DNA from 2 places in the Burkholderia sp. NLJ2 genome. Region 2 is predicted to be linked to the other one. Evidence: riboswitches for the same ligand, from Rfam matches in the RefSeq annotation. Region 2 holds a riboswitch; the other holds the start of a gene.
The links. A riboswitch is a leader RNA that binds a small molecule or an ion and turns the genes downstream of it on or off. The one in region 2 is predicted to bind cobalamin.
Positions count from the first base shown of each region.

Region 1: linked by a shared signal. The riboswitch ahead of R9B84_RS36350 (CbtB domain-containing protein) and the one ahead of cobA (uroporphyrinogen-III C-methyltransferase) in region 2 are both predicted to bind cobalamin.

Region 1 covers NZ_CP137810.1:3,070,569-3,077,852, forward strand. Annotated here, with positions in the region: gene R9B84_RS36330 (DHA2 family efflux MFS transporter permease subunit) at 1-1,349, shown strand, start outside; gene R9B84_RS36335 (2OG-Fe(II) oxygenase) at 1,628-2,371, opposite strand; gene R9B84_RS36340 (inorganic phosphate transporter) at 2,889-4,481, opposite strand; gene R9B84_RS36345 (histidine phosphatase family protein) at 4,662-5,249, opposite strand; cobalamin riboswitch at 5,301-5,438, shown strand; gene R9B84_RS36350 (CbtB domain-containing protein) at 5,472-5,681, shown strand; gene R9B84_RS36355 (CbtA family protein) at 5,695-6,417, shown strand; gene R9B84_RS36360 (LysR family transcriptional regulator) at 6,449-7,284, opposite strand, start outside.
Region 2 covers NZ_CP137808.1:1,855,383-1,862,666, forward strand. Annotated here, with positions in the region: gene cobO (cob(I)yrinic acid a,c-diamide adenosyltransferase) at 1-456, opposite strand, end outside; gene R9B84_RS08480 (cobalamin biosynthesis protein) at 491-868, opposite strand; gene cobA (uroporphyrinogen-III C-methyltransferase) at 865-1,674, opposite strand; cobalamin riboswitch at 1,785-2,022, opposite strand; cobalamin riboswitch at 2,147-2,410, shown strand; gene R9B84_RS08490 (HoxN/HupN/NixA family nickel/cobalt transporter) at 2,599-3,657, shown strand; gene cobW (cobalamin biosynthesis protein CobW) at 3,683-4,771, shown strand; gene cobN (cobaltochelatase subunit CobN) at 4,778-7,284, shown strand, end outside.

The sequences.
Region 1 (7,284 bases), on a different replicon from region 2:
AGTACCTCGACACGACCGTGATTGCGACCGCGCTGCCGCAAATGGCGCACTCGTTCGGCGTCGGGCCGAACGCGCTGAGCCTCGGGATGACGGCCTACATGCTTGCGCTTGCGGTGTTCATCCCGATCAGCGGCTGGATCGCGGACCGATATGGATCGCGCACGGTGTTCGCCAGCGCGATCGTCGTCTTTACCGGCGCGTCGGTGCTGTGCGGGCTGTCCAATGGCGTGGTGACGTTCACGGCTGCGCGGCTGCTGCAGGGCGTCGGCGGGGCGATGATGGTGCCGGTCGGACGGATGATCGTCGTGCGCAGCACCGAGAAGGCAAGGCTGATGCGCGCGATCGCGACGATCACATGGCCCGGCATCGTCGCGCCTGTCGTCGGGCCGCCGATCGGTGGTTTCATCACGACCTATGCGTCCTGGCGATGGATCTTCCTGTTGAACGTCCCGTTCGGCATCGCCGCGCTCGTCTGTACCTGGCTGATCGTCCGGAACACGCGGGCCGACGAGCAACGGCCGCTCGACTGGATCGGCTTCGTGCTGGCCGGCGGAGCACTGACCTGTCTGTTGATCGGCACCGAGGCGGCCGGCCAGCAGGATGTCAACTTCACGCGCGCGGCCCTCCTGGTGGGCGCGAGCGTGCTGTTCGGCATGGCCGCGTGGTTGCACGCGCGACGAAGTGTGCATCCACTGCTCGATTTCACGACGCTGAAGGTGCCGACGTTCTCGGTGACGGTGATCACCGGCTCGATCACGCGGATGGCGATCAACGCCGTGCCGTACCTGCTGCCGCTGCTGTTCCAGATCGGTTTCGGGCTGTCGCCGTTCCAGTCAGGCCTGCTGCTGCTCGCCAGCGCGCTCGGCAATCTCGGCATGAAGGCGGGAACGTCGTGGATCCTCGACCGCTACGGTTTCCGGCGCGTCGCGCTCGTCGACGTGACGATCGTCGGCATCTTCACGATCGCGTGCGGATGGCTGACCGCATCGACGCCGCTGACGATCACGCTGTTCGTCGTATTCGTCTACGGGCTGGCGCGGTCGATGCAGTTCACGACACTCGCGACGCTGGCCTATGCGGATATCCCGGCTCAGCAGACGAGCGCCGCCAGCACGCTTTGGAGTGCTGCGCAGCAGATGACGATCGGGATGGGGATCGCGTTCGGCGCGTTGTCGCTGCGGCTCGCGGCATTGGTGCGTGGCGATGCGGCCGGCATGCATTACGTGCTCGACGATTTCCGCTGGGCGTTCGTCGCGGCGGGCGTGCTCGCACTGTTGACGCTGCCGGGCTACGCGCGATTGGCCGCCGATGCAGGCGACCAGATGCGGGCGAATATGGCGCGGGGGTAGACCGGGCCGCTAATCGCGTTGGTGTCGCGACAGGTGAGTATTTTTGTTTCCTGTCGCTCACTTGCAACGTCGATTCGTCATGGCTGTGATGACCTGACGGGTAGCGAAATCTGTCATCCATCACGGTGGACGGGTGGCCAGGCGGCGATGTCCGTTCGTAACGAACCGTGAGTGATGACGCGCGAATGGCGCGGCAGACGTCCGTCGTTTTCTGTGCGAATCCATCGGCGTGACAAGCCGCACGACCGTATCGTGTTCGTCCCGGTGACCGTCACCTGTCACTGCGCGTCATGAAAGATGATGCCGACCGTGTGGCGGTGTCCGCTTCGGATCCGGCTTACGCCGTGGCGCAGGTTGACGCGATAGACGCCGCGCGTTCCCTGCACGGGCCTGCCGTGCACAGCGAAGATCACCGCGTCGCCTTGCGTCAGCGGCACCACTTCCGCACGTGACTGCATGCGTGGACGCTGTTCCGTCAACACGAACTCCCCTCCCGTGAAATCGCGGCCCGGCGCCGACAGCAGGATCGCGACCTGCAGCGGAAATACGTGTTCGCCATAGAGATCCTGATGGAGGCAGTTGTAGTCGTCGGCACCGTATTGAAGGATCAGCGGTGTCGGTCGTGTCTGTCCTGCGGCGTGGCAGCGGTCGAGGAAGATCGCGTGGTCTTTCGGATAGCGGACGTCGATACCGAGTGCCTGGTTCCAGCGATTCGCGATCGGCGCGAGATGCGGGTAGATCGTCGTACGCAGCTCCGCGACGATCGCGGGCAGCGGGTACGCGAAATACTTGTATTCGCCGCGCCCGAATCCGTGCCGCGCCATCACGACGCGTGAACGATAGAGCGCATCCCGCGGATAGAGCGACGCGAGCGCATCACTCTCGCTCGCCGAGATCAAGCTCGGCACGCGCGCGCATCCGTAGCGATCGAGTTCGGCATCGACGGTTGTCCAGTCGACCGTGTCGACGCGTTGCGCGATGTCCAGCGATTCGACGGCGGGTTGCAGATCGGCGATGTTCACGGGCGTACCTCGTTCGTCAGCAGTGTGGCGTCGTGCGGTCGCGCGGAATGTTCAGGAAACGTCGCGCACGGGTGAATCCACGACGAGAGTTGATGAACCCAGTCTAGCGACGTCCGTGCCCCGGCGCGCTCCAGATCTTGCGCTTCAATTCGGAATGGGAAGAGGAAAACGTTCGCGACGTGGCACGGACGCACGCGAATGCGTTGAAGTGTCGGGGCGGACAAGCGGACAAGCGGACAAGCGGACAAGCGGACAAGCGGACAAGCGGACAAGCGGACAAGCGGACAAGCGGACAAGCGGACAAGCGGACAAGCGGACAAGCGGACAAGCGGACAAGCGGACAAGCGGACAAGCGGACAAGCGGACAAGCGGACAAGCGGACAAGCGGACAAGCGGACAAGCGGACAAGCGGACAAGCGGACAAGCGGACAAGCGGACAAGCGGACAAGCGGACAAGCGAGGGTCAAATCGCTACAGCAGGCGGCCGGCTGCCGCCGGCCACCCACCGTGTCCCCGATCAGGCCACCGAGCGAAACAGCCAGTAGAGCCCCCCGGCAAGTGCGATCGACGCCGGCAACGTCAGCACCCATGCGAGTACGAGGCTGCGCACCGTGCTCCATTGCAACCCGGACCCGTTCGCCGCCATCGTGCCCGCGACGCCCGACGACAGCACGTGTGTCGTCGACACGGGCAGCCCGTACACGTCGGCGGCGCCGATCGTCAGCATCGCGACGAGTTCGGCCGACGCGCCCTGTCCGTACGTCAAATGCTGCTTGCCGATTTTCTCGCCGACGGTCACGACGATCCGCTTCCAGCCGACCATCGTGCCGAGGCCCAGCGCGATCGCAACGGCAACCTTCACCCACGTCGGAATGAACTTGGTCGCGTGATCGAGCTGCTTGCGATAGTTGTCGATCGCGAGCTTGTCGTCGGCGGCAAACGCGGGCTGACCCGACTTCTCGATCAGGCGAATTGCTTCGGACACCAGATACATCGTGTTGCGCACGTTGTCGACGTCGCGTTGCGGCACCGCCGCCATCGAGCCCGACGCGCCGACCGCGGTTGCGAGCGACGTCGACAACTGCTGCACGGCCGGCAGCACGGCGGGCGTCAGCTCGCGGCGCTGCACGTAGCGTTCGACGTCGGCGCGCGGGTTCGCGGACGGCGCAACGCCGTTCGTGTATTTACCGAACGTCGCGGCTGCCTGGTTCGCGACCGCAACGAAGGTCTGCGATTCGGCCGGCGTAACGGCCTTGTTCAGCGCATACGCGGTCGGCACCGTACCGATCAGGATCAGCATGATGAGGCCCATCCCCTTCTGCCCGTCGTTCGAGCCGTGCGCGAACGACACGCCCGTGCAGGTCAGGATCAGCAGGCAGCGGATCCAGAACGGCGGCGGCTGATCCTTCGGCGGCTCCTTGTACAGCTCGGGAATCCGCACGACGGCCTTCAGCACGAGCAGCAGCAGCGACGCGCACAGGAAGCCGACAATCGGCGACAACAGCAGCGACTTGCCGACGCCGAGCGCCTGGCCCCAGTCGACGCCGCTCGTGCCCGACGGCCCGTGCATCAACTGGTTCATCAGCCCGACGCCGATGATCGATCCGATCAGCGTATGCGAGCTCGACGACGGCAACCCGAAATACCAGGTCGCGAGGTTCCACACGATCGCGGCGATCAGCAGCGCGAACACCATCGCGAAGCCCGCGCCGCTGCCGACCTGCAGGATCAGCTCGACCGGCAGCAACTGCAGGATGCCGAACGCGACAGCGCCGCTCGAGACCATCACGCCGAGGAAGTTCCACATGCCGGACCAGATCACCGCGACGTTCGGCGTCAGCGAGTGCGTATAGATCACGGTGGCGACCGCGTTCGCGGTGTCGTGGAAACCGTTGACGAATTCGAAGCCGAGCGCGATCAGCAGTGCCGCGCCGAGCATCAGGTACGGGAACAGCGACCCTTCGCGCACCGGCGACAGATCGTCGATCAGGTGCGTGGCGATATAGATCGCGCCGATCGCGAGCACCAGCAGGAAGACGGCATAGCCGACTTGCCGGGTGCGCTCGACGGAGTTCGGATTGTTCGAGGCGGACGAAGCAGGTTGATTCATGACGGCATCTCGTAAGGGAACCGCGTTCGATCCTAGCTTCGGCCAGCAGTCAGTTTGATGACAGTCGGGACGACGAACGGTATGTCTTGCAGTGATGTAAGGCAGGCATCGGTTTGCGATCGCGACGAGACACGTCGGCTCGCATCGCGTTCCACATAGTGAGCACAACACGGCAGGGGCTTACGCGTCGGTGTCGTGCCGATCGTCGTCCGCGATCAACGTCCAGCCGTGCGGCGATGCAACGAACGTCATGCATGACAGCGGCGCGACGTCGACGCGGGTCGCAGCGTTGGAATCCATCGGCAGTGCATGTGCGACGGCCGCGCGAACGATCGCCGCATGCGTGATCGCGACGATGTCGCGGCCGCGCTGCAGCGCGTTCAACCATGCGCCGACGCGGTGCATGGCTGCATCGAACGATTCGCCGCCGTGCGGCGATGCGGCTGGATCGTCGATCCATTCACCCAGTTTGTCCGGCAGGTCGCGTGCGAGGTCGTGCAGCCGCTTGCCGTGCCAGTTTCCGTAGTCGATGTCGCGCAGTGCGTCATCAATGTCGGCACGTAGCCCTAGCGCATCGGCGGTTTGCCGCGCGCAGCATGCGGGGCTGCACAGCACGAGCGCGCCGGCGACGCCCGCCCAACGATCGCGCAGCGAGGTGGCGTCGGCGAGCCCGCGTGCATCGAGCGGATCATCGTCGGGAAACGTACCGGTGCGCATCGCCCGGGTCGAAGCGTGTGCGATCAGGCGCAGCGAGGCATGCATGTTCATGTCGGTGTTCGGAGGGGCCGGGGCGGGTGCGCGGTCGCTCGCGGGCCATCACTTCAATACGCGGACGTTCGCGCGTACAATTCGCCCGACACGAAACGCGGAAGCCGGTGCAATCCCGGCGCGGTCGCGCCACTGTAACCGGGGAATCCCGATCCCGGAAGCCAGACCTGCCTTCGTACCCATTCAACTTTCGTCGGGGCGCGATTCCCCTGAGGTGCATCCATGAGCGAAGCAGTGCTGAAGCCGGTTGTCGTGCCGGCACCCATCCCCGTCCGCGAACTGTTGCCGTGGGCCGTGTTCGTCGGCCTGATCCTGCTGCTCGCACTCTATTTCGTCGGCGCGGAACAAGGCGCGACGTCGCTCGTGCCGGGTATGGTCGTGCACGAATTCGTCCACGACGGCCGCCATCTGCTTGGTTTTCCCTGCCACTGACGCGGAGCGCACGATGGTCGGAAAGCTGCTCATGCGCGGGATGCTCGCAGGCATCGCCGCGGGCCTCCTCACGTTCGGTTTCGCGAAAATCGCCGGCGAACCGCAAGTCGATCAGGCGATCTCCTTTGAAGAAAAGCGCGATGCCGCCAAAGGCGAGGCACCGGAGCCCGAACTGGTCAGCCGCGATACGCAGGCCGGCCTCGGCCTGCTGACGGGTGTCGTGACCTACGGAGCGGCATGCGGCGGGCTGTTCGCGCTGGTCTTTGCGTATGCATACGGGCGAGGCGGCCGCCTCCCGGCACGGCCGCTGGCCGCGTGGCTCGCGCTCGCGGCGTTCGTCGCGCTCGTGATCGTGCCGAACATCAAGTACCCGGCCAATCCGCCGTCGGTCGGCGATCCCGACACGATCGGCTATCGCACGGGCCTGTTCTTCCTGATGATCGCGATCTCGATCGCGACGATGGTGTTCTCGGTCAGCGTGCGTCGCCATCTGCTGGCGAAGCTCGGCCAATGGAACGCATCGATCGTCGCGGGGCTCGTGTTCATTGCGATCATCGCGGCCGTGCAGCTCGGGCTGCCGTCGATCAACGAAGTGCCGGCCGGCTTCCCGGCCGCCGTGCTGTGGAAGTTCCGCGTCGCGGCCATCGGCATGCAGGCGATCATGTGGACGACGATCGGCCTGCTGTTCGGCGCGTGGGTCGAGCGCAGCGAACGCATCGGCATGCGCGCCGCCTGACGCGTATCGCAAACGAGCACGCCTAGCGCGCCTAGCGCAGCATGCGCGGCGCGCTCCACGTCGATTCGCGCGCAAGCGTGACGAACGCGGCCAGATAGTCGATCGACGCGTCCGCTTCGCGGATGCCCAGGAAGATCTGCTTCGCGATGCCCTTTTTACCGAGCTTGACCGGCACGACCGGCATCCGGTCCGCGTATTCGTCGGCGAGCCATCTCGGGAGCGCGGCCACGCCGCGCCCGCTTGCGACCATTTGCAGCATGATGTCGGTCGTCTCGATCGACTTGTGCCGCCTCGGTATGATGCCGGCCGGCGTCAGGAACTGGTTGTAGATGTCGAGCCGGTCAGTTTCGACCGGATACGTGATCAGGATCTCGTCGGTCAGTTGCTCGGGCGTCACGTAGTCGGCGTTCGCGAACCGGTGCGAGTCGGCGACCACCAGCACCTGCTCGTAGTCGAACACGGGATCGAAGCGCAGGCCCGGCTTGTTCAGCGGATCGGGCGTGACGAGCACGTCGATGTCATAGCCGAACAGCGCGCCGATGCCGCCGAACTGGAAGCGCTGCTTCACGTCCACGTCGACGTCGGGCCAGCGTGACAGATACGGCGACACGACCTTCAGCAGCCACTGGTAGCACGGGTGGCATTCCATCCCGATGCGCAGCGTGCCGCGCTCGCCCTTCGCGTACTGTTTCATCCGCTCCTCGGCGAGTTCGAACTGCGGCAGCAGCCGGTTCGCCAGCTTCAGCAGATATTGCCCGCCCTGCGTGAGCCGCAGGCCGCGGCCTTCCCGATCCCAGATCGGCGTGCCGAGCTGCTGCTCGATTTTCCGGACGGTATGGCTGAGCGCCGATTGCGTGAGATGCAGCG
Region 2 (7,284 bases):
CGCGACGAGCGTCGCGAGCACTTCGTCGAGCGGCAGGTATTCGTACTTCAGCACGGTGTTCAGCTCGTCGAGGATCACCATCCGGTAGTCGCCGCTTTCGATCATCCGGCGCGCTTCGTCCCAGCCCTTGCGCGCGGTCGCGATGTCGGCGTCGCGGTTCTGCGTGTTCCACGTATAGCCGTCGCCCATCGTCACGAAGTCGCATTCCGCGACCGCGCCGAGGAAGTCGCGCTCGGACGTGTGCAGCGCGCCCTTGATGAACTGCACGACGCCGAGCCGCATGCCGTGGCCGAGCACGCGTACGGCCATGCCGAACGCGGCCGTGCTCTTGCCCTTGCCGTTACCGGTGTGGACGATCAGCAGGCCTTTTTCATGGGTGGCGGCGGCCTGTTTCTTCTCGTGGCCGGCACGGCGGCGTTCGGCCATCCGCTGATGGGATTCGGAATCGGTCTTCATCGGGAATCGTCCTGTCGAAAGCGAAACAAAAGGTTCAGAGCGGGCCGGCGAGTGCGACCGTCACGCCGTCCCGGATGGATTTGGGGCCCAGCAGCCGGCCGTGCGGCGCCGCGAGCTGCGCGCACGGCTCGGCCACGCCCGCGACGCCGAAGCGCGCGAGCGCGGCGTCCGACGGGCCGCTCGCGGCCAGTTCCGGGCGGCTCGCAAGCTGCGTCGCGTCGAACGCGACGAGCGGCCAGCCGCGTCGCGCGCACAGCGTGCGCAGCGCGCGGGCACGCGCCTTGTCGGCGAGTGTCGCGACGAGCGCGGGTTCGGCGGCCGAATAAAGCGCCAGCGCCGCACGGATCGCAGCATCGAGTTGCGCGGCCGTCACGCCCGCGCGGAAACCGACGCCGAGCGCGACGCGCATCATGCGCCGCCGCCGAGCGCGGCACGCACCGTGGGATCGCCGGCCAGCGCCGCGACGCGGCCGATCACGACGATCGCCGGCGAACCGATGCCGGTCGCGCCGACGCGTTCGACGACGGTGTCGAGCGTCGCGAGCACGTGCCGCTGTTCGGGGCGCGTCGCGTTCTCGATCGCCGCGCACGGCGTATCGCCGGGCAGGCCGCCATCACGCAGCGCCGCCGCGATCGCGTCGAGCCGGCGGATGCCCATGTAGATCACGATCGTCATGCGCGTGGCCGCCAGCGCGCGCCAGTCGGGTTCGTCGGCGCCCGCGCCGTGGCCCGTGACGAAGATCACGCCCTGCGCGGCGCCGCGCTGCGTGACCGGAATGCCGAGCGCGGCCGGTGCGGCAATGCCCGCGGTGATGCCGTTCACGACCTCGACCGGAAAACCGGCCGCGCCGAGCGCGGCCAGTTCCTCGCCGCCGCGGCCGAACACGAACGGATCGCCGCCCTTGAGCCGCGCGACGCTGCGGCCGGCGCGCAGGTGCGCGAGCATCGCGGCGACGATCGCTTCCTGCGGCGTCGACGCATGACCGCCGCGCTTGCCGACATGCTCGATGTGCGGGTCGGCGCGCGCATGGCGCAGCACGTCGGGGTTCACGAGATCGTCGACGAGCAGCACGTCCGCCGCGCCGATCGCGCGCACGGCCTTGAGCGTCAGCAGGTCGGCGTCGCCGGGGCCGGCGCCGATGAGCCAGGCGCGGCTCATTGCGCGCGGCACGGCGCGCACCGTGTCGAAACAGTGGGAAGGGGCAGGCGGGCGGCACATCGGCGGCCGTCGAACAGGCAACGCATAACGGATCGGGCGAAGCCCGCGCGAACGCGGGCGGAATGCGCACCCCATCCGTCCCCCGCGGATCGGGCGTTCGGCGAGCGTCGGGCTCGCCCCTTGCGTCGGCCGGTATCCGGGCTGGCCGCTTGCCAGGCCGCAGCCTTCCCGCCCGGCTGACGGGCAGTGGCATCGTGGGCGGCATGGGCGCGTGCGCGGGGAAGCGCGTCGCGCGGGCGGCGTACCGTTGCGGGGACAGCACAGGCCGGGCGGTCGTCCGCCTCCTGTTTCCCGTTTAACTGCATGCGCGGAATGCGCATGCGAGCACCGAACGCGGCGCTACGATAGCACAGCGATCCGCCCGCGCGAACCCGCTTCGCCGATGCCGGAAGCGGCCTCCGGCGTGGCGCGGCGGCCATGCAAGACGCCGTTCGGCCGCCCGAGCCGCCTTGACGCTCCCGCCCCCGGCGCCTACACTCGCACGCGTTTTGGTGCTCGCGCGTGCCCTCCGGCGCGCGCAGTTAAACGGGAAACAGGGAGCCTGCCTGCGTCGCAGTCGAGCCAACCTGTGCTGCCCCCGCAACGGTAAGCGAACGCATCGTGCCCGCCGCGATGCAGCGCCGCTTCGCCGCATGCCGCGCGCATGCGGACGACCGCCACTGGATGTCCTGCGCATCCGGGAAGGCGAAGCGGCGTGTTCGCCAGCCCGGATACCGGCCTAAACGTTGGGGTTCAGCGCCGCGGGGAGGCGGCGCATCGTCCACGGCCGCAGCGTGCCCGACACCCGAGCGTTTCCCGATTCCCGTCGTCCGACCGCCTGCGCGAGTGCGCATGATCCGGCGCGATGAAGGGCCGGACCGCGCGGGGCCGCGCAGCGACGGCCGTGTTGGCATTCTTCATGTCGACCGTTCGCAAGGGAGCGTCATGCTCGATTCGCTGTTTCGCCTGTTCAACGACAGTCCGTCCGGGCTGCGCGGCAAGATCATCGCCATCTATTCGTTGTTGATCGCCTTCAACGCAGGCGCGTGGATCTGGGCGTTCGCCGCCTTCCACGGCCAGCCCGTGCTGCTCGGCACGGCGCTGCTCGCGTACGTGTTCGGGCTGCGCCATGCGGTCGACGCCGACCACATCGCGGCCATCGACAACGTTACGCGCAAGCTGATGCAGGAGGGCCGCAGCCCGCTCGGCGCCGGCCTGTTCTTCTCGCTCGGCCATTCGACGGTGGTGATCGTGATGTCGGTCGTGGTCACGCTCACGGCCGCGTCGCTTGCGCGCTTCGAGAGCATGAAAGCGTGGGGCGGCGTGATCAGCACGAGCGTGTCGGCGTTCTTCCTGCTGGTGCTCGCGATCGCGAACCTGCTGATCCTGATTTCCGTCTACCGGACGTTTCGCGCCGCGCAGCGCGGCGAACCGATCGTCGACGCCGATCTCGACCTGCTGCTGAACCAGCGCGGCGTGCTCGCGCGCCTGTTCCGTCCGCTGTTCCGGCTCGTGTCGCGCAGCTGGCACCTGTATCCGGTCGGGTTCCTGTTCGGTTTCGGCTTCGACACGGCGACCGAGATCGCGCTGTTCGGCATCTCGGCGGCACAGGTGCAGGGCGGTCTGTCGTTCTGGTCCGTGATGGCGCTGCCGATGCTGTTCACCGCCGGCATGACGCTGGTCGACACGACCGACGGCATCCTGATGATGGGCGCGTATCGCTGGGCGTACGTGCGGCCGATCCGCAAGATCTACTACAACATGACGATCACCTTCGTGTCGGTGCTGGTCGCCGCGCTGATCGGCGGCATCGAGGTGCTCGCGCTGCTCGCGGACAAGCTGTCGCTGCAGGGCCCGGTGTGGGACTTCGCGTCGATGGTGGCGTCGCACTTCGGCATGCTCGGCTATGTCGTGATCGGCCTGTTCCTCGCATGCTGGCTCGTGTCGGCCCTGATCTACCGGTTAAAGCGCTACGACGAGATCGACGTGACGATCTCTGCCTGACTCCCCTTACGAACCTGGATATTCCATGACCCTACGCAAGCTGCCCGTCACGATCGTCACGGGCTTTCTCGGCAGCGGCAAGACGACGCTGATGCGCCACATCCTGCAGCACGCCGAAGGCCGCCGCATCGCGGTGATCGTCAACGAGTTCGGCGAACTCGGCATCGACGGCGAAATCCTCAAGGGCTGCGGCATCGGCTGCGAGGAGACAGAAGGCGCGCAGGACGAAGCGTCGGGCCAGCTTTACGAACTCGCGAACGGCTGCCTGTGCTGCACCGTGCAGGAAGAGTTCTATCCGGTGATGGAAGCGCTCGTCGAGCGCCGCGCGGACATCGACCACGTGCTGATCGAGACATCGGGGCTCGCGCTGCCGAAGCCGCTCGTGCAGGCGTTCAACTGGCCGACGATCCGCAACAGCTTCACGGTCGACGCGGTTGTGACCGTCGTCGACGGGCCGGCCGCCGCGAGCGGCCAGTTCGCGGAAAACCCGCAGGCCGTCGACGCGCAACGCCGCGCCGATCCGAACCTCGACCACGAATCGCCGCTGCACGAACTGTTCGCCGACCAGCTGTCGTCCGCCGACCTCGTGATCGTGAACAAGGCCGATCTCGTCGGCGACGCGCAGTTCGCGCAGATCGAAACCGCGATCCGCGACGAGATCCCGCCGCAGGTGAAGATCGTGCGCGCGACGCGCGGCGAGCTCGACCTCGCCATGCTGCTCGGGCTCGAATCGGCGTCGGAGGAAACGATCCACCTGCGCCACGACCATCACGGCTCGGCCGACGACGGCGATCACGACCACCATCACGACGACTTCGACTCGGTGGTCGTGTCGGGCGACGCGGGCTCGCGCGAAGCGACGATCGCCGCGCTGCAGCGTGTCGTCGAAGCGCACACGATCTACCGCGCGAAAGGCTTCGCCGCGCTGCCCGGCGCGCCGATGCGGCTCGTGATCCAGGGCGTCGGCCGCCGCTTCGACAGCTACTTCGACCGTCGCTGGCAGGACGGCGAAACGCGCGCGAGCCGCTTCGTGCTGATCGGCGAGGATCTCGACGCGGCCGCGCTGCAACGCGCGTTCGACGCCGCGTGCGCGGCCGAACCGCAACAGGCGTAACGCACGATGCATCTGCTGCGCACCACGCCGGGCGGCTTCGTCGACGATACGCAGGGTGTCGTCCGGATCGACCAGCAACCGGCCGACATCGTGATCCTGAGTTCGGCCGACACGACGCTGTCGCTGCTCGCGAGCGTCGTGCCGCAATTGCCGGCCGGCTTCCCGAGCGTGCGGCTCGCGAACGTCACGTTCCTGCGGCAGCCGGCGTCCGTCGATTTCTATGTCGACGACGTGCTGCGCCACGCGAAGACGGTCGTGATCGATCATCTCGGCGGCGAAGCGTACTGGCCGTACGGGATCGAGCAGGCCGTGTCGCTTGCGTCGAAGCGCGCCCAGCAGCTCGCGATGTTCTCGGGCGACCTGCAGGAAGATCCGAACCTCGTCGCGAAAAGCACGGTCGCGCCGGACCTGTGCCGGATGTGGTGGCGCTACCTGCGCGAAGGCGGCGTGCACAACGCCGAGGCGCTGCTGCGCAGCATCGCATTCCATACGCTCGGCTTCGGCGACGAACCCGAGCTGCCGCGCCCGCTGCCGGCCGCCGCGCTGTATCACCCGGCGCGCGACCGCGCGAGCGTCGACGACTGGCGGCCGCGCTGGACGCCCGGCGCGCCGGTCGTCGCGATCCTGTTCTATCGCGCGCACTGGCAGGCCGCGAACACGGCCGTGTTCGATGCGCTGGCCGACGCGCTCGTTCAGGAAGGGCTGAATCCGCTGCCGATCGCGGTGACATCGCTGAAGGACGCGGTGAGCCGCGAGGTCATCACGCAGCTGTGCGACACGCACGGCGTCGCGCTCGTGCTGAACACGACCGCGTTCGCGGCCGGCGCGATCGATGCCGCCGAGCCGGACGTGCTCGCCGGCGACGCGCCGGTGCTGCAGGTGATCCTGTCCGGCGGCAATCGCGACGCGTGGGTCGCCGACAACCAGGGCCTGCACGCGCGCGACATCGCGATGCATATCGCGCTGCCCGAGGTCGACGGGCGCATCGTCACGCGCGCGGTGAGTTTCAAGGGGCTCGCGTATCGCTGCCCGCATACCGAGGTCGACGTCGTGCGCTACCAGCCGGACGCGGAGCGGATCGCGTTCGTCGCGGCGCTCGCGCGCGGCTGGTGCCGGCTGCGCACGCTCGACAACGCGAGCAAGCGCGTCGCGCTGATCCTCGCGAACTATCCGCAAAGCGAAGGGCGGATCGGCAACGGCGTCGGGCTCGACACGCCGGCGTCCGCGCTGCGCGTGCTCGCGGCGCTGCGCGACGCGGGTTACGCGCTGGCCGACCTGCCGCCCGACGGCGACGCGCTGATCGCGCGGCTCACCGAAGGCGTGACCAACGACGCGGCCGTGCATGCGCTGCGCCCGGCGTTCCAGAGTTTCGCGCTGGCCGATTACGTCGCGCGTTTCGCGCGGCTGCCGGCGGCCGTGCGCGACGCGCTGAACGCGCGCTGGGGCCCGCCCGAAGCCGATCCGACGCTGCGCCACGGGCGTTTCACTATCGCGGGCTGGCGCGCGGGCAACGTGTTCGTCGGGATCCAGCCGTCGCGCTCGCGCGACGAGAACGACTACGCGAGCTACCACGACGCGGATCTCGTGCCGCCGCATGCGTATCTCGCGTTCTATTTCTGGCTGCGCGATGCGTATCGCATCGACGCGATCATCCATCTCGGCAAGCACGGCAACCTCGAATGGCTGCCGGGCAAGAGCGTCGCGCTGTCCGACGCGTGCTGGCCCGACCTGACGCTCGGGCCGCTGCCGCATCTGTATCCGTTCATCGTCAACGATCCGGGCGAGGGCAGCCAGGCGAAGCGGCGCGCGCAGGCGGTGATCGTCGATCACCTGATGCCGCCGCTCACGCGCGCGGAAAACTACGGCCCGCTGCAGGATCTCGAGCGGCAGGTCGACGAATACTACGAAGCGCTGATGGTCGATGCGCGGCGTGCGAAGCTGCTGAGGAAGACGATTCTCGCGACGATCGCCGAACACCGGCTGCACGACGAACTGAGCGTATCGCCGCCGCGCGACGCGGGCGACGAGGATGCGCTGCTGACGCGCGTCGACGCATGGCTGTGCGAACTGAAGGAAGCGCAGATTCGCGACGGGCTGCATGTGTTCGGCGTATCGCCGGCCGGTCGTCAGCGGCGCGACACGCTGCTCGCGCTCGCGCGCTTTCCGGTCGGCGACGGCAAGGGCGCACGCGCGGGGCTGATCGGCGCGCTCGCGCGCGACCTGATGCCCGGCGACGATTTCGATCCGCTGTCGGCCGACTGGGCCGCGCCGTGGGCCGGCCCGCGGCCGGCGATCCTGCAGGCGCTCGACGCATCGCCGTGGCGTCATGCGGGCGATACGCGCGAGCGGCTCGAACGGCTCGCGCAGCAATGGCTCGACGGGCTGTGCGCAGCCGCCGGCGGCAACCCCGGCACCGACGCGACGCCGCCCGGCGAATGGCCGCATACGCTCGCGGTGATCGAACGTGTCCGCTCGACGCTGATGCCCGCGCTCGACGCATGCGGCGGCGAGGA